DNA from 4 places in the Paracoccus alcaliphilus genome. Region 3 is predicted to be linked to each of the others. Evidence: riboswitches for the same ligand, from Rfam matches in the RefSeq annotation. Region 3 holds a riboswitch; each other region holds the start of a gene.
The links. A riboswitch is a leader RNA that binds a small molecule or an ion and turns the genes downstream of it on or off. The one in region 3 is predicted to bind cobalamin.
Positions count from the first base shown of each region.

Region 1: it holds a riboswitch for cobalamin, as region 3 does, so the genes downstream of both, JHW40_RS19660 (TonB-dependent receptor) here and JHW40_RS05795 (DUF1636 family protein) in region 3, are expected to answer to the same signal.
Region 2: it holds a riboswitch for cobalamin, as region 3 does, so the genes downstream of both, JHW40_RS22080 (ABC transporter substrate-binding protein) here and JHW40_RS05795 (DUF1636 family protein) in region 3, are expected to answer to the same signal.
Region 4: it holds a riboswitch for cobalamin, as region 3 does, so the genes downstream of both, JHW40_RS07095 (TonB-dependent receptor plug domain-containing protein) here and JHW40_RS05795 (DUF1636 family protein) in region 3, are expected to answer to the same signal.

Region 1 covers NZ_CP067125.1:273,391-278,965, forward strand. The annotation lists gene JHW40_RS19650 (ABC transporter substrate-binding protein) at 1-868, opposite strand, end outside; gene JHW40_RS19655 (ABC transporter ATP-binding protein) at 879-1,655, opposite strand; gene JHW40_RS19660 (TonB-dependent receptor) at 1,657-3,807, opposite strand; cobalamin riboswitch at 3,918-4,111, opposite strand; gene JHW40_RS19665 (ABC transporter permease) at 4,155-4,955, opposite strand; gene JHW40_RS19670 (ABC transporter ATP-binding protein) at 4,948-5,575, opposite strand, start outside.
Region 2 covers NZ_CP067126.1:358,970-364,544, forward strand. The annotation lists partial or broken gene JHW40_RS24350 (IS110 family RNA-guided transposase) at 1-353, opposite strand, end outside; partial or broken gene JHW40_RS24355 (IS110 family transposase) at 439-597, opposite strand; gene JHW40_RS22065 (pseudoazurin) at 701-1,132, opposite strand; gene JHW40_RS22070 (ABC transporter ATP-binding protein) at 1,144-1,914, opposite strand; gene JHW40_RS22075 (FecCD family ABC transporter permease) at 1,911-2,948, opposite strand; gene JHW40_RS22080 (ABC transporter substrate-binding protein) at 2,945-3,955, opposite strand; cobalamin riboswitch at 4,057-4,253, opposite strand; gene JHW40_RS22085 (isocitrate lyase) at 4,365-5,575, opposite strand, start outside.
Region 3 covers NZ_CP067124.1:1,128,572-1,134,146, reverse strand. The annotation lists gene otsB (trehalose-phosphatase) at 1-67, opposite strand, end outside; gene cobO (cob(I)yrinic acid a,c-diamide adenosyltransferase) at 200-841, opposite strand; cobalamin riboswitch at 882-1,081, shown strand; gene JHW40_RS05795 (DUF1636 family protein) at 1,170-1,550, shown strand; gene cobW (cobalamin biosynthesis protein CobW) at 1,554-2,600, shown strand; gene cobN (cobaltochelatase subunit CobN) at 2,600-5,575, shown strand, end outside.
Region 4 covers NZ_CP067124.1:1,397,776-1,403,350, forward strand. The annotation lists gene JHW40_RS07085 (3-deoxy-D-manno-octulosonic acid transferase) at 1-583, opposite strand, end outside; gene JHW40_RS07090 (Lrp/AsnC family transcriptional regulator) at 826-1,299, shown strand; cobalamin riboswitch at 1,363-1,575, shown strand; gene JHW40_RS07095 (TonB-dependent receptor plug domain-containing protein) at 1,711-3,636, shown strand; gene JHW40_RS07100 (ABC transporter substrate-binding protein) at 3,630-4,463, shown strand; gene JHW40_RS07105 (FecCD family ABC transporter permease) at 4,460-5,467, shown strand; gene JHW40_RS07110 (ABC transporter ATP-binding protein) at 5,473-5,575, shown strand, end outside.

The DNA.
Region 1 (5,575 bases), on a different replicon from region 3:
GCACCAGAAAGCGGTCGTCGCGGATCGCGGCGATATGGGCAAAGGCGGGGTGGTCCTTCATGAAGGCGATCTTTTCGGCGGCCGTAACCTCTCCGTAATCGACGATCACGACCACCTGCGGATCGCGTTCGGCGACGGTTTCCCAGTCGATGCGGACCCAGCTGTTCTGGATATCTCCGGCGATATTGGTGCCGCCCGCCGCCTCCATGATCGCCTGCGGCATGGCATAGCCGCCCGCGGTGATGGGCACCTTGTCGCCGGAATCATAGATGAAGATGCGGGGCCGCTGATCCTGCGCGGCGACCTTTTGGGCCACGCGGTCAAGTCGGGCGCGGTAATCCGCGATCAGCGCATCCGCCCGTTCCGTCACGCCGAAGATCGCCGCCAGATTTTCCAGATCGCGGAACAGATAGTCGAAGCCGGGCCGGTTCTTCTGCCCCAGCCGGATGCAGGATTCCGACAGCTCATAGACCGGGATGCCAAAGCGGGCCAGACTGTCGGGGGTGACCTCTCCGCCGACGCGCATGCCATAGCTCCAGCCCGCGAAATAGAAATCCGTTTCTTCCTCCAGCAGCACCTCCAGCGTCGGGTAATCGCGTTGCAGCGGGCGCAGGGCTGCGGCGGCGGGGAACAGATCGGTCGCGGCCTGAACCCGCTCGATCCGGCCGCTATAGCCCAGCATCCGATCCTCCAACCCCAGCGCAAGCATGATCTCGACCAGGTTCGAGCCGTGGGCGATGGCACGTTCGGGCGGGGCGTCAAAGCTGATCTGACGGTCGCAACTGGTGACGGTGACGGGGAAGTCGGCGCCGGTGGCGGGCAGGGTGGTCAGGCAAAGGGCGGCAAGGGTGGCGAAAAGGCGGGTCATGGCGGGCCTTTCAAGGCAGCAGATCGAAGGAAAAACGTGGTCTGCCGGTCCGGGGATGGCAGTCGATATCGGCGGCGACTTCGAAGGCGGTGCGGATGGTGTCCGGCGTCAGCACCGCCTTGGGGGGACCGAGCGCGCAGATGCGGCCGTCGCGCATGACCAGCACCTGATCGGCCAGCGCGGCGGCAAGGTTCAGGTCGTGCAGCGTGACCAGGACGGTCATGTCCAGACGCCGCAGCATCTGAATGATCTCAAGCTGATGGCGGATATCCAGATGGTTCGTCGGCTCGTCCAGCACGATCAGTTGCGGCTGCTGGACGATGGCGCGGGCCAGCAGGGCGCGCTGCTTTTCGCCCCCCGACAACCCGCTGAAGGGCCGGTCGGCGAAATCCGCCAGCTCGAAATCGGACAGGGCCTGTGCGATGATCGCGTCATCCGCCCTGCGGCGCGAAAACAGGCTGTCGTGATGGGGGATGCGGCCCATCGCCACGACCTCTTGCACGGTAAAGGCGAAATCGGGCGCGACCTCTTGCAGGACTGCCGCGATCAGGCGTGCGGAATCGCGCGCGGGGATCTGCCAGATATCGCGCCCGCCGACCATGACTTGCCCGGCATCGGGGCGGTTCTGGCGATAGATGCTGCGCAGCAGTGTCGATTTCCCCGCCCCGTTCGCACCGACGATCACCGTGGTCGAACCGGCGGATACATCAAAGCTGATCTCTTCGATGATCCGCCGGGCGGGATGCGGGCCCCAGCACAGGCCCCGCACCTTCAGATCCTGGGCCATCCTAGAAGGTGACGTGGAAATCGAGCGATGCGCTGCGCGGCGGTGCCAGCAGCCATTGGGTCGCCCCGCCCGAGGTCGCATAAAGCCGGTCGGTCAGGTTATGGATGTTCAGGTCCAGGCTCATGTTCTCGCGCGGCTTCCATTGCAGCCCGGCATTGACCACGGTGTAGGACGGGCGCGTGGTGGTGTTGGCGTCATTGGTGAAAACCTCGCTCACGTAATGCGCGCCGGCGCGGGCCACCCAACCCTCGGCAAAGGCCCATGATCCCCAGATATTGGCCACGCGGCGCGGGGTATTCGGGGGACGGTTGCCGGAATAATCACCCGCCGATTGCAGGTAATCGTCATAGCGCGGCGAGATCAGCGCCCCGTTCACGTCGATGCGCAGGGTCGGGGTGATTTCGAACCCGACAGCCGCCTCGACCCCCTTGGCGCTTTGCTGCCCGATCTGCAAGGTGATGTTCGGGTCATCGGGGTCGCGGGCCAGCAGATCGTTCTTGACGATCCGGTAAGCCGCCAGCGTGGCATCGCCGCGCCCGTCCATAAAGCCGAACTTGATGCCGACTTCCTGCTGTCGCGCCTTGGTCAGCTTCAGATCCGCCTGACTTTCGGACAGCGACAGGACATTCCCGATCGGTTCGGCCGCGCGGGAATATTGCGCATAGATGGCGACATCGGGCACCGGGTTATAGACCGCGCCCAACCGCCAGCTGGTGGAATCCAGCCGGTGGACAAAGGCCGGATCGACGCGGCTGACGCGCAGATTGTCATAGCGCAGCCCGCCGACGAGTGCCCATTGGTCGTTGATCTGCAACCGGTTGTCGATGAACAGCGCATATTGATCGGTGGTCGTATCGGCGGTGGTCGCCATGTCATGCGGCCCGAAGGAACCCGGCTGCGGATTGAGGAAATCCACCTCCGACTCGCCCGGATAGGGTGAGTTGTTGGTGTTCCTGAACTTGATCCGGTTCACGTCGAAACCGATGGTGGTGGTGTTTTCCATCCCGCCGGGCGTGGTCTGGATGGTGGCGTCGGTGCGGTTGCCGATCTGTTCCAGATCATGGTTGATCGCGATATAGAACTGCCGCAGCACATCGCCGGTTTCGGGGCGATAGAGGTAATCCTCGACATTGCGCCAGTTGCGGTCGCTGGTCAGGTAATAGCTGTTGCTGCGGATCGTCACGTTATCCGCAGGCGTCCATTCGGCCCGCAACTGGGTATAGGCGTCCTTGAAGCGGACCAGATCGTCGCCGACATTGTAATTGCGATCACGCACGCGTTCGTCGATGCGACCATCGACCAGTGGCGTTCCGAAATAGCTGCCCGGCCTGTTGTCGCCATAATCATGGGACAGCGTCAGCGCCAGATCCTCGGTCGCCTGCCAGCGCAGCGCCGCCGACAGCGACAGGCTGGAGGTGTCGTTGCGGTCCAGCCAGCCATCCGCTGCCGCGCCATTGACGTCGAAGCTGTAGGCAAGAACCTCGTTGATCGGGCCGGCGCTGCCGAAGGCCAGTCCGCGCTGGCCGTCTGTACCCACCGTCGCGCGGATCTCGTTCCGGCTGCGGTCGGTCAGGGGACGTTTCGGGATGATATTGATGGCGCCGCCGACGCCGCCTTCGCCGTAAAGGACCGAGGCGGGACCGCTGAGGATCTCGATCCGCTCCACGCTCCAGCTGTCGAAGGGAAAGGTGATGGTGCCCGACCCCGGATATAACCGGGTGCCGTCATAAAGCCGCGTGACCGAGGCATGACCGTTGAAGCCCCGCATGCTGAACGAGGTGCCGCCATTGCCCGGAGACCCGTGAAAGCTGATGCCGGTGCCGTTCTGGGCGATGGCCTGATTGACATCGCGCTGCCCGCGCTGCCGGATGGTCTGCGCCCCGATCACCTGCACGCTGGCAGGGGTGTCGAAGGAACTCAGCCCCAGACGGCTGCCCGCGGTGGAAGGCGTCTGAATATCCAGACCCGCGCCAAAGGACAGTCCTTCGACGGTGATCGTGTCCAGCACCAGATCATCCTGCGCGGCGGCGGGCGATGCCGTACCGATCAGCAGGGCCAGCAGGGCCGCGCTGCGGTTTCGGATATGGGCATGAGCGGAGATATTGTCCTGCGCGCGACGGCGCGTGGACCGGAAAGCGGATTGATGGCGCACGAATGTGGCTCCAGCGATAGGTTCACCGTCACTGCAAACGCGACATCCGGTTGCCCGCCATCTGCGGGCGGATGACTGTCCCACCGGGGCACCCCGCCCGATGTGTTCACGCGTGACAACGGCTGACGGCAGGTCTCCTGGCTTGCGGGTCAACACCATTTGCCGCCTTCCCGGGATCGCACCCAGTGGCCGTTGGCAAAGGCTCTCCGCCTACAGTTGCGGGGGCAGCCGCAGCATGGGACAAGCGTCCGCACTGCGTTCCCTTTTCATTCCGAAATCGGAAACCGTCACGGGTGCGTGTAGTGACGCGCACCCGGCGCGTCAACTCTGTTATGGTCGGGGTTGTGTCATCGCCAGTTGATGAAGGAACGCTCGACCCAGCCGATCACGGCGTTCACGATCAGGCCCATCAGCGACAGGATGGTGACCCCCGCGAACAGCTTTTCCAGATCATAAAGCGACCCGGCTTCGAGGATATAGGAGCCGACGCCATAGCGCGCGCCCAGCATCTCGGCCGCGACCAGCAGGATGATGGCGATCGAGATCGACACCCGCAGGCCCGACAGGATCGCGGGGAAGGCGCCCGGCAGCACGATCTTGCGAACGATGGACAGCCAGCTCATCCCGAAGCTTTGCCCCATGCGGATCAGGGTGCGGTCAACATTGTCCACCGCGCCATAGGTCGCGACCACCGTGGGGGTGAAGGTGCCAAAGGCGATCAGGGCGTATTTCGACGCCTCGTCGATGCCGAACCAGATCACGAACAGCGGCAGCAGCGCGATCTTGGGGATCGGGAACAGTGCCGCCACCAGCGGCACCAGACCGGCGCGAACAAGGCTGAACAGCCCGATCATCACCCCCAGCCCGATCCCGGCGGCCAGCCCCAGACTGCCGCCCACCAGCAGCCGCTGCAACGAGGGCAGAAGATGCGTCCATAACAGGCCGGTATCCCACAGCCGGTAAAGCGTGCCGAACACGGCCGAGGGGCGGGGCAGGGTCAGCGCCGAAATCCAGCCGCTGCGGGTGCCGATCTCGGCTACGATCAGCAGCAGGGCGAACAGCGCGATGGCCACGCCGCGGATCGGCACGGGCTGGAACCCGCCGCCCCGGAAGGGGACCGGGCGGGCGGTTTGCGTGCTGTTATCCATCAAGCAGTTCCTGATCGGCGGCGCGTGCCTCGTCCCGCATCAGGTCCCACAGATGGGCCTGCCGGTCCTCCAGCGCGGGATGGCCAAGATGACGTTCGGACAAGGGGATGTCGATATCGACGATTTCCCGCACCTGACCGGGGCGGCGCGACAGCACCACGACCCGGTGGCCAAGGCGGACGGCCTCGTTCAGGTTATGGGTGACATAGACCGAGGTGAAGGGCTTGCGGATCCACAGCGCGACCAGATCGTCCATCAGCAATTCGCGGGTCTGGCTGTCCAGCGCCGACAGAGGTTCATCCATCAGCATGACGGCGGGGCGCACCGCCAGCGCCCGGCTGATCGCCACCCTTTGCCGCATCCCGCCCGACAGCTGCTTGGGCAGGGCCTTGCGGAACTCGCTGAGCCGGGTGCGGGCCAGAACGTCGGTAACGATCTGGTCCATCTCCCGGCGCGACAATCCGTGATCCTCCAGCACCAGCCGGATATTCCCCTCGACCGTGCGCCACGGCAGCAGGGCGAAATGCTGGAACACATAGGTCAGCGGGTTCAGCGAATCCGCAGGCGGGGCGCCCAGTTGCAGCACCTGCCCGGACAGGGGCTGTTCCAGCCCGCCCAGA
Region 2 (5,575 bases), on a different replicon from region 3:
CGCGCCTGCTGTTCTTCCGTCTTCGGTTCGACAAAGCGCATTTCCGGGCGTTGTGCAGCGATCACCATGGCTTCGGCGTCGGCAGCATCATTCCTCTGGCGCTTTACGAAAGGCCGGACATATTGAGGCGCGATTCACCGGACCTCATGGCCAGGCCTGACCATTTCTCGCGCCCAGTAGCTTGCGCTACCGCAGGCTTCCATCACCATGATGGCGGGTTCGTGCTGCGCCATGAAGTGCCGGAACTGGACTCGTGTCACCTTCTTGCGGAACTTCACCTGCCCAGCCATGCTGGCACCGTGAAGCTGGAAGACGTTCTTTGCCAGATCCACCCCAATCATTGTATCCTTCATTTGCCGTCCTTTCCTTTGCGTGGCGTTGAACACCACGATCCTGGCACATTGCGATGCCGTCGAGGGAGGGCGGCAACCACCCCATCTCCATCGCCACGAGACAAGGTGGCAGCGCGCTGAAGAAGCCCAGAACCTGCGCCCCGCGCAGCTTCCGACGGACAAGTGCCCGTCCATCTCCATTTGCTCCGTGGACCTGAAACACATTCTTCGCCAGATCCAGTCCGATTGTGGTAATCTCCGACATGACCGCCGCCCAAGTTGGATTGTTGCGATCCCACCTTGGCACATCAATGCCGTCGGGGGGCAGTTACACCATCAATGCCCGTCCCAACCGCCCCGAGGTGGGTTCAGTTTGCGGCGTCGCGGCGTTCCAGGATCTCCAGCATCCGCTGATGGACGGGGGCGGGCAGATCGTCGGGCAGGTCGGCCTCGGTCGCGGGCGTGTCGCCGACCTGGATCAGCATTGCCATGCCCATCGTGTAATGAGGCGAGCATTTGATGCCCCAGATGCCCTCGGCATCCAGCGTGACCTCGATTTCCTCGTTGATCTTGCCGATGAATTTCTCGCCCCCCTCGGGGATCATGCCGTCGATGGTGGCGGCATTGTGGCCGGGATTGGCGGCAAGGAACTTCACCGTGTCGCCGGGCTGGATCACCAGATAATCGGGCTCGAAGGGCATCGCACCGGTGTCGTTGCGGTTGAGCATCCTGACCTCATGCACCTCGGCCATGGCAGAAAGGGGCATCAGACAGGCAAGCAGGGCAATGCGGAACAGCATGGGGTTTCCTTTCAGGCAAGGCGTTGGAAGGCAAAGACAGGGCGGCCACCGCCCGGATGGGGGATCAGTTCGGCCTCGACCGCGAAGATGTCGCGGATCAGGGCCGGGGTGAGGACATCGACCGGTGGGCCGAAAGCCACGCAACGGCCCTCGCGCATCACCATGATCCGGTCGCAGCGCAGGGCGTGATGCATGTCATGGAGTGCGATGACGGTGGTGAGCGAAAGCCCGGCGATCAGGTCGAGGATGCCAAGCTGATGGTGGATATCCAGGTGGTTCGTCGGCTCGTCCAGCAGCAGGATCCGCGGCGCCTGCGCATGGGCGCGGGCGATATGGACCCGCTGGCGTTCGCCCCCCGACAACGACGACCAGTCGCGCGCGGCCATATGCGCCATGCCCACGGCCTGCAGAGCGTCTGCGACGACCGCGTCATCTTCGGGCCGCCACGGTCGCAGGGGGCCAAGCCACGGTGTGCGACCCAGCTCGACCGCCTCGCGGACGGTGATGCGGTCGCCCGTCTCGGCCGATTGCGCGACCAGGGCCAGATGCTGGGCGATCTGGCGGCGACGCAGGCGCTCCATCGGTTGGCCGTTCAGCCGGACCTGACCCCGGCAGGGCCGCAACAGCCCCGCCATCATGCCCAGCAGCGTCGATTTGCCCGAGCCGTTCGGCCCGATCAGGCCCAGCATCTCGCCCGGCCGCAAGGCGACGCTGACATCGGCAACGATATCGCGTCCCTGCGCGGTGCGACTGGCGCCGATCACCTCCAGCAGCGCGGTCATCGCTGCCGTCCCCGGATCATGACGACGGCGAAGGCGGGCGCGCCGACCAGCGCGGTAATGACACCGATGGGCAGCACCTGCCCCGGAATGACGATGCGCGAGACCACATCCGACAGTACCAGAAACACCGCCCCGGCCAGTGCCGTGGCCGGAACCAGCCGCGCATGACGGCTGCCGACCAGAAAGCGCATCGCATGGGGCACGACCAGCCCGACAAAGCCGATGGCCCCGGCGATCGAGACCATCACCGCCGTCACCAGCGCCGCCGTGCCGATCAGAACCGCCTGCGTGCGCCGCAAATCAATGCCAAGCGCAGCGGCGGCATCAGCGCCAAATGTGAAGGCGTCCAGAGCGCGGACATACCACAGCGTCACCCCCAGCCCCAGCGCCGCCATCGGCACCGCCAGCCGGGTATCGGGCCAGCGCACACCAGAAAGGTTGCCCAGCAGCCAGAACATGATGCCCCGCGCCTGTTCGGCGCTGGCCGATTGCGCGATGATCAGCGCGGTCAGGGCGTTGAACATCTGCGATCCGGCGATGCCTGCCAGGATGATGACCCCGGCCCCTCGCAGGCCTGTCCCGCCACCTGCGACCCGCGCCAGGCCCGCGACGAGCGCGAAGGCGGTCAACGCGCCCGCAAAGGCTCCGGCGGACATGCTGACCAGCCCGCCACCGACGCCCGCCACCGCAATGATGACCGCCCCGGTCGAGGCCCCGGCCGAGATCCCCAGCAGATAGGGCTCGGCCAGCGGGTTGCGCAGCAGCGCCTGAAGGATCAGCCCCGACAGCGCCAGACTGGCCCCGCCGCAGGCCGCGACCACGGCACGCGACAGCCTGTAATGCCAGATCACGCTGGCGTCGATCGGGTCCAGCACCTGCGAGGACAGACCGGCCTTGACCGCCATGACCTCGATCACGGTGGCCAGCGGGATACGCGTCTCGCCGACCGCCGTGCCGAACAGCAGCGCCGCGGCCAGCACCAGTGGGGACAGCCACAGCCAGCCCATACCACGAGTCGCGGCGCGTTGGTTCATTGCGTCAGACCGAACCCGGCCAGCGAATCCGACAGCGCCTCAAGCGCAAAGATCGAACGGACCGAGGGGTCCATGGCATTCGCTTCCATCGTCAGGATGCGGTCGTTCTGCACCGCATCCATTTCGCTGGTGACGGGATCGCCGGTCAGGAATTCACGCTTGACCTCGATATCGTCGGCGGGAAAGCGACGGCGGTTCATCTCGGCCGCGACGATGAAGGTCGGGTTGGCGCGGGCGATGGTTTCCCAGCCCACGGTCGGCCATTCCTCCTGCGAGGTGATGACGTTCTGCACCCCCAGCTTGGACAGCATCCAGCCCGGCGCGGCATTCACCCCGGCGACATAGGGGTCGATCCCGATATCGGCCGAGGAATACCAGAACACGCCCGACACGTCCTCGGGCAGGTTCAGCGCCTGCGCCTGTTCGACCGCTGCCGCCTCGCGCGCCTTCAGGTCGGCGATCAGTTCCTCGCCACGATCCTGCACGTCGAAGATCGCCGCCAGTTCCTCGATGCCCTGATAGAGCAATGCGGTGTCGAACATGACCGTGCGTTCGCCATCCATGCTTTGGGTATTGTCCTTGCCGACGCATTCGGCGGGCATGATCCAGCTGGGGATCTGCGCGTCGTCGAACATCTCGCGTGTGCCGACCGCGCCTTGCGGGCCGATCATCCATTCATAGGCGGTGACGACCAGCCCGGGCCGTTTTTCCAGCACGCTTTCAAAACTGGGGGCATTGTCCGAAAGACGCTCGACCCCGGCATCGACCTCCTCGAATTCCGGCAAGACCGGATTGATCCACAGCGCCGTCCCCGCGACCTTGTCGGCAAGGCCCAGCATATACAGGATCTCGGTCGTGCTCTGGCCGACGCTGACGACGCTTTCGGGCGCTTTGTCAAAGCTGACCTCGTGACCGCAGCTTGTCAGGGTCAACGGGTATTCGGTGGCCGCGAACGCCATCGGCGCCAGCGTAAATGTGGCGACAATCGCCGTGGTAAACCTGAGCATAATGCTTCCTTCCGCTGCATTATGGGCAGGCCGAACAGGCGGGTTGCGGTCGGGCATACAGGGGCACCGAACACAATCCCCTCCCGAGCCGACCCGCTCGGATTGGTCAAACGTCGCCGGCAGGTCTCCTGACTGACGGGTCACAGCTGGCTCGACCTTCCCGGACCCTGGGTCCAGTGGCATATTCCGAGCCGGGCTCACCGCCTACAGTTGCGGGGGCAGTTCCGGTTCGGGACGTGAAACACCCCGGCGGATTCCCTTTCAATTCCTTGCGGAAACCGACACCCTTCCCCTAGCGCCTGACGGTGTTGGTGGCAAGTCGCGGATGCAGGGGCAAAGCGCCGCCCCTTTCGGGGCGGCGCACCGGGCGGCGGGTCCAACGCCAGAAGGCCGCCGACCGGATCCGGGTTTATTCGGCGGCGAACTGGTTCATGGTGTTCGCGTGTCCGCCCGCTTTCAGCGCGCGCTCGCCCGCGACCATTTCCTTGAACGTGTCGCCAAGGTCCGAGCCGACTTCGTGCTGGTGCCGGACCGCGCTGATGCCGCGACGGATTTCCTCGCGCTGCACGGTCTTGACATAAGCCAGCATCTTCTGCTCGCCGAAATAGCCGTGCGACAGCTCATCCACCGATTTCGCGGTCAGGTGGAAGGTCGGCAGGGTGATCAGGTTGTGGAACACGCCCGCCCGCGCCGAGATGTCAGTCTGGAAGCGTTGCAGACGCGTGTCGGCCTCGTGGCCCAGATCGGTGTCGTCGTAATCGGCCTTCATCAGCTCAACGCCGTCGGGATAGTCGGCCTCGTTGATCCGGCCTTCCTTGATCCACTGCGCGCGGACCTGTTTGCGCAGGTTCAGCGTCCAGTTGAAGCTGGGCGAGTTGTTATAGGTCAGCTTGGCATCCGGCACTTCCTTGCGGATCTCGGCGACCATTCCGGCGATTTCGTCGACATTGGGCGTGTCGGTCTCGATCCACAGCAGGTCCGCGCCGCCGTCGCGCAGGCTGGCGATGCAGTCCTCGATCACGCGGGCGCGGCCGGTACCTTCGCGGAACGGAAACAGCCCGTTGGGCAGGCGGGCAGGCTTGACGAATTCGCCACCCTGCCAGATGGCCAGCTCGCCCTCACGGATCGGATTGGCGTCAGAGATCGGCGCGGTTTTCAGCCATTTGAGATACTCGGCGGCATGATCGCCGGGGCGCTGGCTGACCGGCACCTTCTGGGTCAGACCGGCGCCAAGACTGTCGGTGCGCGCCACGATCACGCCGTCATCGACACCCAGCTCCTCGAAGGCCAGACGGCAGGCGCGCAGCTTTTCGATGAAATCCTCGCGCGGGACGGTGACCTTGCCGTCCTGATGGCCGCATTGCTTGGCGTCGGACACCTGGTTCTCGATCTGCAGCGCGCAGGCGCCGGCCTTGATCAGTTCCTTGGCCAGCAGATAGGTGGCATGTTCGTTGCCAAAGCCCGCGTCGATATCGGCGATGATCGGCACGACATGGGATTCGAAACCGTCGATCGCCGCGATGGCACGCTGGCGTTCCGCATCCGTACCGGCCTCTTTCAGCGCCTTGAACAGGTCGTTCAGCGCCACCTCGTCGGCCTGCCGCAGCGAGACATAGATCT
Region 3 (5,575 bases):
TCTCTACCAGGCAGCCATCGAAATCCAGAAACAGGGCAGCATCGGCAGGGATCTTGGGGGGCAGCATCGCGCAGCAACTCCTTTTACATCCGCGCCGCGCAGGCATTCCCGGCCGCCGAAAGACAACCCGCCGGGGCCGATGCGGTTCAACGCCGCACGGAAAGATTTTTGCAACGCAGCAAAGATGGGACGGACCGGATCAGAACTCAACCCCCGGCTGGGCCTTGACGCCTGATCGGAAGGGATGTTTCAGCAATGCCATCTCGGTCACCAGATCCGCCGCCTCGATCAGCAGATCGGGGGCGTTGCGGCCGGTCAGCACCACATGGGTCAGCGGCGGCTTCTCGGCCAGCAGGAAATCCACCACCTCATCCGCCTGCAAATAGCCATAGCGCAGCGCAATGTTGATTTCGTCCAGCAGCACCATGCGAATCGACGGGTCGCGGATCAGGTCCTTCGCCTTCTGCCAGCCTGCCTGAGCGGCGGCGATGTCGCGGGATTTGTCCTGCGTTTCCCATGTAAACCCCTCGCCCATCGCGTGAAACTGGCACAAATCGGCGAAATGCGCGGTCAGCAGACGGCGTTCGCCGGTGTCCCACGCGCCCTTGATGAACTGCACCACCGCGCAGGGCATGTCATGGGCGATGCAGCGCAGGATCATCCCAAAACCGCTGCTGGATTTGCCCTTTCCCGGCCCGGTATGGACGATGATCAGGCCCTTTTCGCCGGTCTTGCCCTGCATCATCCTGTCGCGGGCGGCCTTGATCTTTGCCATCTTCGCGGCGTGGCGGGCCTGTTCCTCGGCGGTGATGGGGGGGGTGATGTCGTGGCTGTCGGTCATGCTTTGTGCTCCTCCGGCTTGACAAGACAGGGGCGCACGCCTCAGTTGGGGGCGCGCTGGTTCCTGTCCTATGACAGGCCAAGAGGGAATGCGACAGGCATCACGCCTGAAAGCAGCCGCCCCCGCGACCGTGACCGGAAAGGTCGCCCAAGCCACTGGCAAATGCCGGGAAGGCGGGCCGACCGTTGGGGAAACCCTGAATCCGCAAGCCGGGAGACCTGCCAGCGCACGATTTTCACGGGCGGACGGGGTGATCCGCGACCGGTTGGCAGGGGTGTGTCCCTGCCCCTCGGCCCATGCCCCGCGCCACCAGTTCACGGAGGGCCGCATGGCGCGCGCCGTATTGCATGTCTGCACGACCTGCCGGGGCATCGACCCCGAGGCCGCAGCCGACCCCCGTCCCGGCGCCGAACTGCACGCCGCCCTGACCGCATCCGCCCCGGCGGGGGTCGAGATCCGCGCCGTCGAATGTCTGTCGGCCTGTTCGCAGGGCTGCTCGGTCGCGCTGTCGGGCCCTGGCAAGTGGACCTATGTCTATGGTCGCCTGACGCCCTCGGACGCGCCAGAGATCCTGACGGGCGCCGCCGCCTATGCCGCCGCCGCTGACGGGCTGGTGCCGTGGCGCGAACGCCCCGTCATCTTCCGCAAGCAAAGCCTTGCCCGGATTCCGCCGCTTGTCCCCCTGCCCGATCCCCAAGAAAGTGAGTGATCCATGTCCGATCTGACCAAAACCCCCGTCACCGTCATCACCGGCTTTCTCGGTTCCGGCAAGACGACGCTGATCCGGCATCTGATGGCCAACCCGCAGGGGCGGCGGCTGGCCGTGCTGGTCAATGAATTCGGCACCGTGGGCGTCGATGGCGATATCCTGAAATCCTGCGCGGATGAGAACTGCCCGGCGGAAAACATCATGGAACTGTCGAATGGCTGCATCTGCTGCACCGTCGCCGATGACTTCATCCCGACGCTGGAGCGGCTGATGGCGATGCCCCAAAAGCCCGACCATATCCTGATCGAGACCTCGGGGCTGGCCCTGCCCAAGCCCTTGCTGAAGGCCTTTGACTGGCCCGCGATCCGGTCGCGCATCACCGTCGATGGCGTGATCGCGCTGGCCGATGCCGAGGCCGTGGCGGCGGGCCGCTTTGCCCCCGACGAATCCGCGGTGCAGGCCCAGCGAGAGGCCGATGACAGCCTGGACCACGAAACCCCGCTGTCCGAGGTGTTCGAGGATCAGATCGCCTGCGCCGATGTCGTGCTGCTGACCAAGGCCGATCTGGCCGGGCCGGATGGCGTGGCCGCCGCCCGCGCCGTGATCGAGGCTGAATCGCCGCGCAAGCTGCCGATCCTGACCGTGACCGAAGGCGCGATCGACCCGAAGGTGATCCTTGGCCTTGGCGCGGCGGCCGAGGATGATCTGGAGGCACGCCCCAGCCATCACGACGGCGCCGACGACCATGAGCACGAGGATTTCGATACCGTGGTGATCGAGCTGCCCGAAATCGACGATCCCGCGCAACTGGTCGCCGGGATCGAGCGGCTGGCGGTCGAGCAGAACATCCTGCGGGTCAAGGGCCATGTCGCCGTTTCGGGCAAACCGATGCGTCTGCTGGTGCAGGCGGTGGGTGCGCGGGTGCGGCATCAATATGACCGTCCCTGGGGCGATCAGCCCCGCGCCTCGCGTCTGGTGGTCATTGCCGAACATGACGATGTGAACGAAGCCGCGATCCGCCGCCTGTTGCTGGAGGCCGTGCCCGCCTGATGCATGTCGTCTTTCGCGAAAGCCACGGTCTGGAAGAGACCGACACCCCCTATGATCCCAGCCAGACGCCGGGTGATCTGGTGGTGCTGTCGTTTTCCGACAGCGATCTGGGGGCCTTCGCGGCAGGCTGGCACCGGGCGCGGCGGGGTGCGGCGGGCGGATTGCCGTCGTTGCGGCTGTGCAATCTGGTGGCTTTGCGCCATCCGGTGTCGGTCGATACCTATGTCGAGCAGACACTTGCCGGTGCAAAGGGCATCCTGATCCGCCTGATCGGGGGCGAGGCCTATTGGCCCTATGGCCTCGCCTCGGTGCAGGATCTGGCGCGGCGTCGCGGGATCGCGCTGGCGGTGCTGCCCGCCGACGGGCGCGACGATCCGCGTCTGGATGCGGTCTCGACCGTGCCCGCCTCGACGCTGCGGATGCTGAAGCGGCTTTGCGATACCGGGGGGGCGGTGGCGGCGCAGGCCGCGCTGGCGCAGATGGCGATTGCGGCGGGACTGTTCGCCAGGCCGGTGCCGGGGCAGAAATCCCTGCCCCGGATGGGATTTTATGACCCGCAGGCCGGAGTGATCCCGGCGCCGCCGGATGGGCCGCTGGTGCTGGTCAGTTTCTATCGCAGCTATCTGACCGCCGCCGATACCGCGCCGGTCGATGCGCTGATCCACGGTCTGCGCGACGCGGGGTTTGCCGCTTGCGGGGTCTTTGCGCCCTCGCTGAAGGCGCCCGGCTTTGCGGATTGGCTGACGGGGGCCAAGATCGCGCCGCAGGCCATCGTCAACGCCACCGGCTTTTCCGTCCGCTCCGATGGCGCTGCGACGCCCTTCGACACCTTCGGTTGCCCGGTGTTTCAGGTCGCCCTGTCCACCAATCGCCGCCGCGAATGGGCCGGGGCGGAACGCGGCCTGTCCCCCGCCGATCTGGCCATGCATGTCGTGTTGCCCGAGGTCGATGGCCGCATCTTTGCCGGTGTCATCAGCTTCAAGGCGCCCGAACCGCGTGACCCGGATCTGCAATACAGCCGCTTTGCCCATCGCCCCGATCCCGACCGCATCGCCGCGACCGTCGCCCGCGTCGGCGCTTGGCTGCGGCTGGGCCGGACCCCACCGCAGGATCGGCAGGTGGCGCTGATCCTGTCCACCTATCCGGGCCGGGACTGGCAGATGGCCCATGCGGTCGGCCTCGACGCGCTGGCCTCGGCCGATGCGGTGGCGGGGATGCTGGCCGATCAGGGCCATGACATCGCCCCCGGCGCCGCCAGCGATCTGCGAACCGCGCGCATCCGCTGGCCGCTGGCCGAATATCTGGCGGCGCTGGACCACCTGCCGCAAACTCTGAAGGGCGATCTGACGGCGGCATGGGGTGTCCCTGACAGCGACCCGGATTGCGATGGAAAATCCTTCCAATTCGCTGCCATCCGCCGTGGCAAGCTGCTGCTGGCCCTGCAACCCGAACGCAGCCAGCGCGCCAGCCGTGACGACGATTATCACGACCTGACCCGCGTGCCGCGCCACGCCTATGTCGCGTTTTATCTGTGGCTGCACCGGCAGGGACTGCATACGCTGATCCATATGGGCGCGCATGGCACGCTGGAATGGCTGCCGGGCAAGGCGGTGGCGCTGTCGGGTGATTGCTGGCCCGAGGCGCTGACCGGCCCGCTGCCGGTGATCTATCCCTTCATCGTCAACGACCCGGGCGAGGCCGCGCAGGCCAAGCGCCGCCTTGGCGCCGTCACTCTGGGGCATATGCCGCCCCCGATGATCGCGTCGCGGCTGCCCGAGGCGATGTCGGGGCTGGAACGCCTGCTGGACGAATATTCGACCGCCGACGGACTGGACCCGGCCCGGCGCGACCGGCTGATCGCATCCATCCGCGACGAGGCCCGCGCGGCAGGGGTCGAGGATGATCTGGGCATCCCCCCCGACGCCAGCGCCGCCGAGGCGATCACCCGCATCGACCGCTTCGTCTGCGACATCAAGGAAAGCCAGTTCGGCGAGGGGCTGCATGTCTTCGGCACCGGTCCCAGCGGCGCGGATGAGCGCGCGGGCCTGCTGACCGCGCTGGCGGGGCGGCATGTCGCGCCGGGCCCCTCGGGCTCGCCCGCGCGGGGGCGGGCGGATGTGCTGCCGACCGGGCGCAACCTCTATTCCGTCGATCCGCGCGCGGTGCCAACGCCTGCCGCCCATGCGCAGGGCGTCAAACTGGCCGAGGAATTGCTGCGCCGTCACTTGCAGGATCACGGCGACTGGCCGCGCGGGCTGGTCGTCGATCTGTGGGGCAGCGCGACCATGCGCACGGCGGGCGAGGAATTCGCCATGGCGCTGCATCTGGCGGGGCTGAAACCCGTCTGGGATGCCGGATCGGGCCGGGTCTCGGGCGTGGAAATCGTGCCGCTGGCCTTGCTGGGGCGCCCGCGCATCGATGTGACGCTGCGGGTATCGGGCCTGTTTCGCGATGTGTTCCCCGTCTTGGCGCAACTGTTCGAGACCGGGGCCGAGGCACTGGCCGGGCGCGAGGAATCGCCCGGTGACAACCCCTATCTGGCCCGCAGCCCGCGCGTCTTCGGCCCGCAGCCGGGCCAATACGGGCTGGGCATGGGCATCGCGCCCGAGACGTTCACCGATCAGGCGCGCAAGGCGGCGGGCGAGGCATGGCTGGCGGCCTCCAGCTGGGCCATCGGCCGCGACGGCTTGCCCCGCGACGACCGCCCCGCGCTGGAGGCCCGGCTGGCGCGCGCCGACAGCTTCGTCCATGCGCAGGATCTGCCGGAAAGCGATCTGCTGCTGGCCAATGACTATGCCGCGCACGAGGCCGGTTTCGCCGCCGCCATGGCCCGGATCGGGGCCGCGGCCCCCGCGCTCTATCATCTGGACGCGACGCAGCCCGACCGCCCGCGCGCCCGCACCCTGACCGAGGAAATCGCCCGCACCGTCCGCGCCCGCGCCACCGATGCGCGTTGGGCCGATGCGATGTGCACC
Region 4 (5,575 bases), 270 kb from region 3:
CCAGCAGCTTCAGGTCCAGACGCGGCAGGATCGCGGCTTGCGGCAGGCCAAGGGCGCGCAACCGCTCCTCGCTGCCCGCATCCTGCGCCGACAGCGCCTCGATCCGGCCCAGAACCGGCGCGATCAGGCCGCGCAATCGCCCCCAGCGCACCGCCGAGCGGGCCGAGATCCGCGCCCCGATCATCGCCTGCGGCACGCCCCGCGCCGCCAGCATGCGCGAACGCAGCGGCCAGAACTCGCCCTCGACGGTCAGCGCCAGACGGGGGCGGGCGGCGTCCAGAAACCGCCCCAGCGCGCCCGGCACATCCAGCGGCGCCAGCCGCGCAGGCAGACCCCATCCCGCGGCCATGTCGCGCCCGGTCGGGCTGTTGGCCGTCACCAGAACCTGCGCCGATCCGGCCAGCGCCTCGATGATGATGCGGGCGGAAACCAGCTCTCCGACCGAGGCGCCATGCACCCAGATATCCGCCTGCGGGGGCGGATCGTCCAGCACCAGCCGCTGCCGCAGTGTTTCGCCTCCGCCCATCATGGCGCGCAGCCGCAGGCCGGTTTCGGCAAGGCGGGCGGCGGCGGTGTGAATCATCGTCTGAACTCCGGTTGGCGGCCCGCCTATCTAGGGCGTCGGACAATGGCTTGGGAAGGCTGTGCTTTTGTGCCGGTCAGAAGGTTCTCTCATAACCATTTGTAAGAGAATGAAAAACCACAAAAATGGCAGAAAAATCGCCAATACACGATAAAGACAGTGGACATTTCGCTATTTTAGAGCATTCTGAAGAACAGGAAAGCGGGCCCTGGGCCCGCATCACGCATGAAGGACGACCGCAGATGACCGCGCTTGACCTTATCGACCGCAAGATCGTCGCCGAACTGATGCGCGACGCGACGATGCCTGTCGCCCGGATCGCGGATCGGGTGGGGCTGACGCAGACCCCCTGCTGGAAACGCATCCAGAAGCTGGAGGCGACCGGCGTGCTGACCGGTCGCGTCGCTTTGGCCAATCCCGCCCGTCTGGGCTTTGGCCTGACCGTCTTTGTCGGCGTCGAGGCCCCCGATCACAGCAGCGAATGGCGCCAGCAATTCTCGCGCGCGATCGACACCATGCCCGAGATCATGGAGGTTTACCGCATGGCCGGGGAGCTGGATTACCTGCTGCGGGTTTCGGTCTCGGACATGGCCGATTTCGACCGGCTGTATCGCGACCTGACCGATGCCGTGCCGATCAAGAACATCACTTCGCATTTCGTGATGGAGAGGATGCGGTTCTCGACCAGCTATCCGGTCGATACCCGCAACCGCTAAGGCAGGCCGCGCCTGTTGGCGCAATCAGCTACCGGATCGCTTGACAGGGCGGGGCGGCTGCGCCATGCCGTTATCAGCTTCGGTTCCGGTTCGCGCCGGATGAAAAGGGAACGCCGGTGCGTGCCCTTCGCCATCTGGCGAAAGGTGCAAATCCGCGGCTGCCCCCGCAACTGTAAGCGGTGAGCGATGGCCCTCCATGCCACTGGACGCAGTCCGGGAAGGCGGCCAAAGCGATGATCCGCAAGCCAGGAGACCTGCCGGTGCGCTCACCCATTTCCGGCGCGGGGCGCGCACGGAAAGCGGCCACTCCGCAGAGGTGACAGCCACCGTGACCGCGGCGGGCCGTCCCGGCCTGATCCGCAGTCTGCATCTGCAAACCGCAGGCCAGGCCTGCGCTGGAAAGGCCCTGTCATGTTTCGTGACCGCAATTGTTCCCTGATCGCCCTGACCGTCGCCCTGACGCCCTTTGCCGCGATGGCGCAGGATGGTGCGCTGATGCTGGATGAGATCGTGATCTCGGGCGGGATGAGCCCGGTGGCCGCCGATGGCTATGGTCGCGCCCATACGGTGCTGACCGGTGACGAGATCGAGGCGCGCGGCATCGCCACCGTTCAGGATGCGCTGCGCGGCGTGCCGGGCGTTTCCGTCACTTCGACCGGAGAGACGCTGACCGGCATCCGCATCCGGGGCGGAGAGGCCAACCATGTGCTGGTGCTGATCGACGGGGTCGAGGCCAATTCCCCCGGCCAGGGGAACTATATCTTCAGCGGTATGTTGACCGACAATATCGAGCGGATCGAGATCCTGCGCGGCCCGCAATCCTCGATTCACGGGCCCAACGCCGCCTCGGGCGTGATCTCGATCACCACCCGCCGGGCCGACGCGCCGGGTCTGTCCTATGGCGGTGGCGTAGAACTGGGCGGTCAGGGCACTCGCGCTGCTAATGCCTATCTTCGCGCGGCGGGTGAGCGCGGCGCGATCAGCTTGTCCATCGCCAGCCGCCACACCGATGGCGACGACACCTCGCGCACCCCCGGTGGCGATCGCGATTTCAACGACCGCGAGGCGCTGGCGCTTAATGGTTCCTACGATCTGGGCGACGGGATCAGCACCGGTTTCACCCTGCGCCGAAGCTGGCAGAAATACGGTTATGATCAAGCCGGCTCATATGATGAGGACGGCGCGTGGGAGCCGGTGGATGACCCCGACGATTACGTCATCGACGCCCCGCTGACCGCCGACCGGGACGAGGTCTATGGCTCGCTCTGGCTGGAGGCCGAGGCGATGGGCGGCAGGCTGCTGAACCGGCTGACCGTGACCGGCGTGAATCAGGATACCGATCATTTCAGGGACGGCGTGCCGGATTACGACGATGCTTCGCGTCGTCGCGAACTTCGCCTTGGTGCGACATGGGCCATTGACGGTAATGATGCCCGCAATGCCGCGCAAAAGCTGAATTTCGCCGCCAGCAAGCGGCGCGAGACCTATCGGGCCTCATTCGCACCGGGCGGCGATTACGAACGTGACATGACTTCGCTGGCGTTGGAATATCAGGGCGGTTTCGACAACGGCGCCAGTGTTCAGGCCGGTATCCGGCGCGATCTGAACGATGTCTTTCGCGACGCGACCTCGTGGAACCTTGCCGCTGCGTGGCAGGCGCCGGAGCGCGATCTGCGGCTTCGCGCTGCCATCGGCCGGGCCACGGTCAATCCGACCATGTTCGAACAATATGGTTATATCCCCGGCAGTTATGAGGGCAACCCGGACCTGACGCCGGAAACCAGCCTCGGATATGAAATCGGCGCCGATCTGGGTTTTGCCGACGGGCGCGGGCAGGCTGGGCTGACCGTCTTTACCAGCAAGGTCGAGGACATGATTATTGGCACCGGCGAAACCTCGGTCAATATCGACGGCACCAGCACCCGCAAGGGTTTTGAGCTGACCGCCGACATGCAGGTGACCGGCAATTTCCGCATTGGCGCCGATTACACCTATAACGATGCGAGAAAAGAGGATGGCGGTGTCCTTGCCCGTGTGCCGCGCCACGAGGCACATCTGCGCGCGCGGGTCGATTTTGCGCAAGGTCGCGGCGCGGTCACGGCCGAGTTGCGTCATGTCGCCGGCAATCATGATGAAGAATGGTTTCGCAGCTTTGCCCCGGACACCACCAAGCTTCCCGATTTCACCACCGTCAACCTTGCGGCCCATTATGACCTGACCGACCATGTCCGCCTGTCGGGCCGGGTGGTGAACCTGTTCGACAAGGATTATTCCGAGGCATGGGGCTATTACGGGCAGGGCCGCACGGCCTATGTCGGGCTGTCCGCCAGATGGTGAGGCGCTGGCTGCTGGCCGCCTGCCTTGCGGGCGGCATTGGCGCAGGTGCCGGGGCCGCGCCGCCGCAGCGTGTGCTGTCGATGAACCTCTGCACCGATCAGTTGGCGATGATGCTGGCCGCGCCGGGGCAGTTGGTCTCGGTCAGTCATCTGGCGCTGGACCCGCGCGCCTCGGCCATGACGCGCGAGGCGGCGGGCTATGAGGTCAATCACGGGCTGGCCGAAGAGGTGTTTCTGATGCAGCCCGATCTGGTGCTGGCGGGGCGCTATACCTCGCGGACGGCGGTGGATATGTTGCGGCGGCTGGAGGTGCCTGTCGAGGAGTTCGACATCGTGAGCGACCTTGACGGGCTGCGCCACGGCATCCGCCGGATGGGGCAGGTGCTGGGCCGAGAGGCCGAGGCGCAGCGGATCATCCAAGGATTCGACGCCGATCTGGCGCGGCTGGGCGATGCCGAGGGAAAGGACCCCAGCGCCGCGCTTTATTCCGCGAATGGTTACAGTTCCGGCGATTCCAGTCTGGCGGGGCAGATCCTGCTGACGGCAGGCTTTCGCAATATCGCCGCCGATGCGGGCATCCCCTTTGGCGGCTTCCTGCCGCTGGAATTGCTGGTGCTGGCCGACCCCGATCTGGTGGTGCTGGACAGCCGCAATCATGGCGCGTCGCGCGCCGAAGAGATCTATGACCATCCCGCCCTGCGGCAGGTCATGGCGCAAAGCCCGGTGGAAACCGTCAGCGACCGCGACTGGATCTGCGGCACTCCGCATGTGCTGCGCGCCATCGAGACCCTGGCCCGGGCGCGGGCGGCACTGGTGGGCGGGCAATGACCAGGCGCGCGCAGGGGCGCAATCATCTGCTGCTGGCGGCGCTGGCGGTTCTGGTCGCGGCGCTGTGTCTGGCGTCCCTGCTGATCGGGCCGTCGGGCCTGTCTGCGCGTCTGGCGCTGCCTGCGTTGCTGGGGCAGGGCGATCCGATGCTGGTTCTGGTCATGCAAGAGGTCCGCTTGCCGCGCGCGCTGCTGGCGGTGATGGTCGGCGCGGCGCTGGGGCTGTCGGGGGCGGTGTTGCAGGGGTTCCTGCGCAACCCGCTGGCCGAGCCGGGGCTGATCGGCACATCGGCCTCGGCCGCGCTGGGGGCGGTGCTGGCCATCCATACCGGACTGGCGGCGGCATGGGCGCCGGGCCTGCCGCTGGCGGCGCTGGCGGGGGCGCTGGTCTCGGTCCTGCTGATCCTGCTGCTGGCCGGGCCGCGTGGGGGAACGCTGGTGCTGATTCTGGCGGGGATCGCGATTTCGGCGCTGGCCGGGGCGGGCACCTCGCTGGTGCTGAACCTGTCGCCCAACCCCTTTGCCGCCAATGAGATCGTGTTCTGGATGATGGGCTCGCTGGCGGATCGCTCGATGCTGCATGTCTGGACGGCGGCGCCGCTGATGGTGCTGGGGCTGGTGCTGCTGACCGGTGTCGGACGGGCGCTGGACGCGCTGACACTGGGCGAGGATGCGGCGGCCAGTCTGGGCATCCGGCTGGGGCGGCTGCGGTTGGGCATCGTCGCGGGTGTCGCGGCGCTGATCGGGGCGGCGACGGCGGTCGCGGGGGCCATCGGCTTTGTCGGGCTGGTGGTGCCGCATCTGCTGCGGCCTCTGGTCGGGGCCAGCCCGGCGCGGCTGATCCCGGCCTCGGCGCTTGGCGGGGCGGCGATGGTGCTGGCCGCCGATATCGCCGTGCGGCTGATCCTGCCGGGCCGCGATCTGAAACTGGGGGTGCTGACCGCGCTGATCGGCGCGCCGTTCTTTCTGCACCTGATCCTCAAGACACGGAGGCAGGGGCTGTGAGCATCTTGCTGGACCTGTCCGGGCTGTCCGTGCGCCGCAATGGCCGCGCGGTGATCGAGGGCGTCGATCTGCGCATCGGGGCCGGTGAATTCGTCGGTCTGCTGGGGC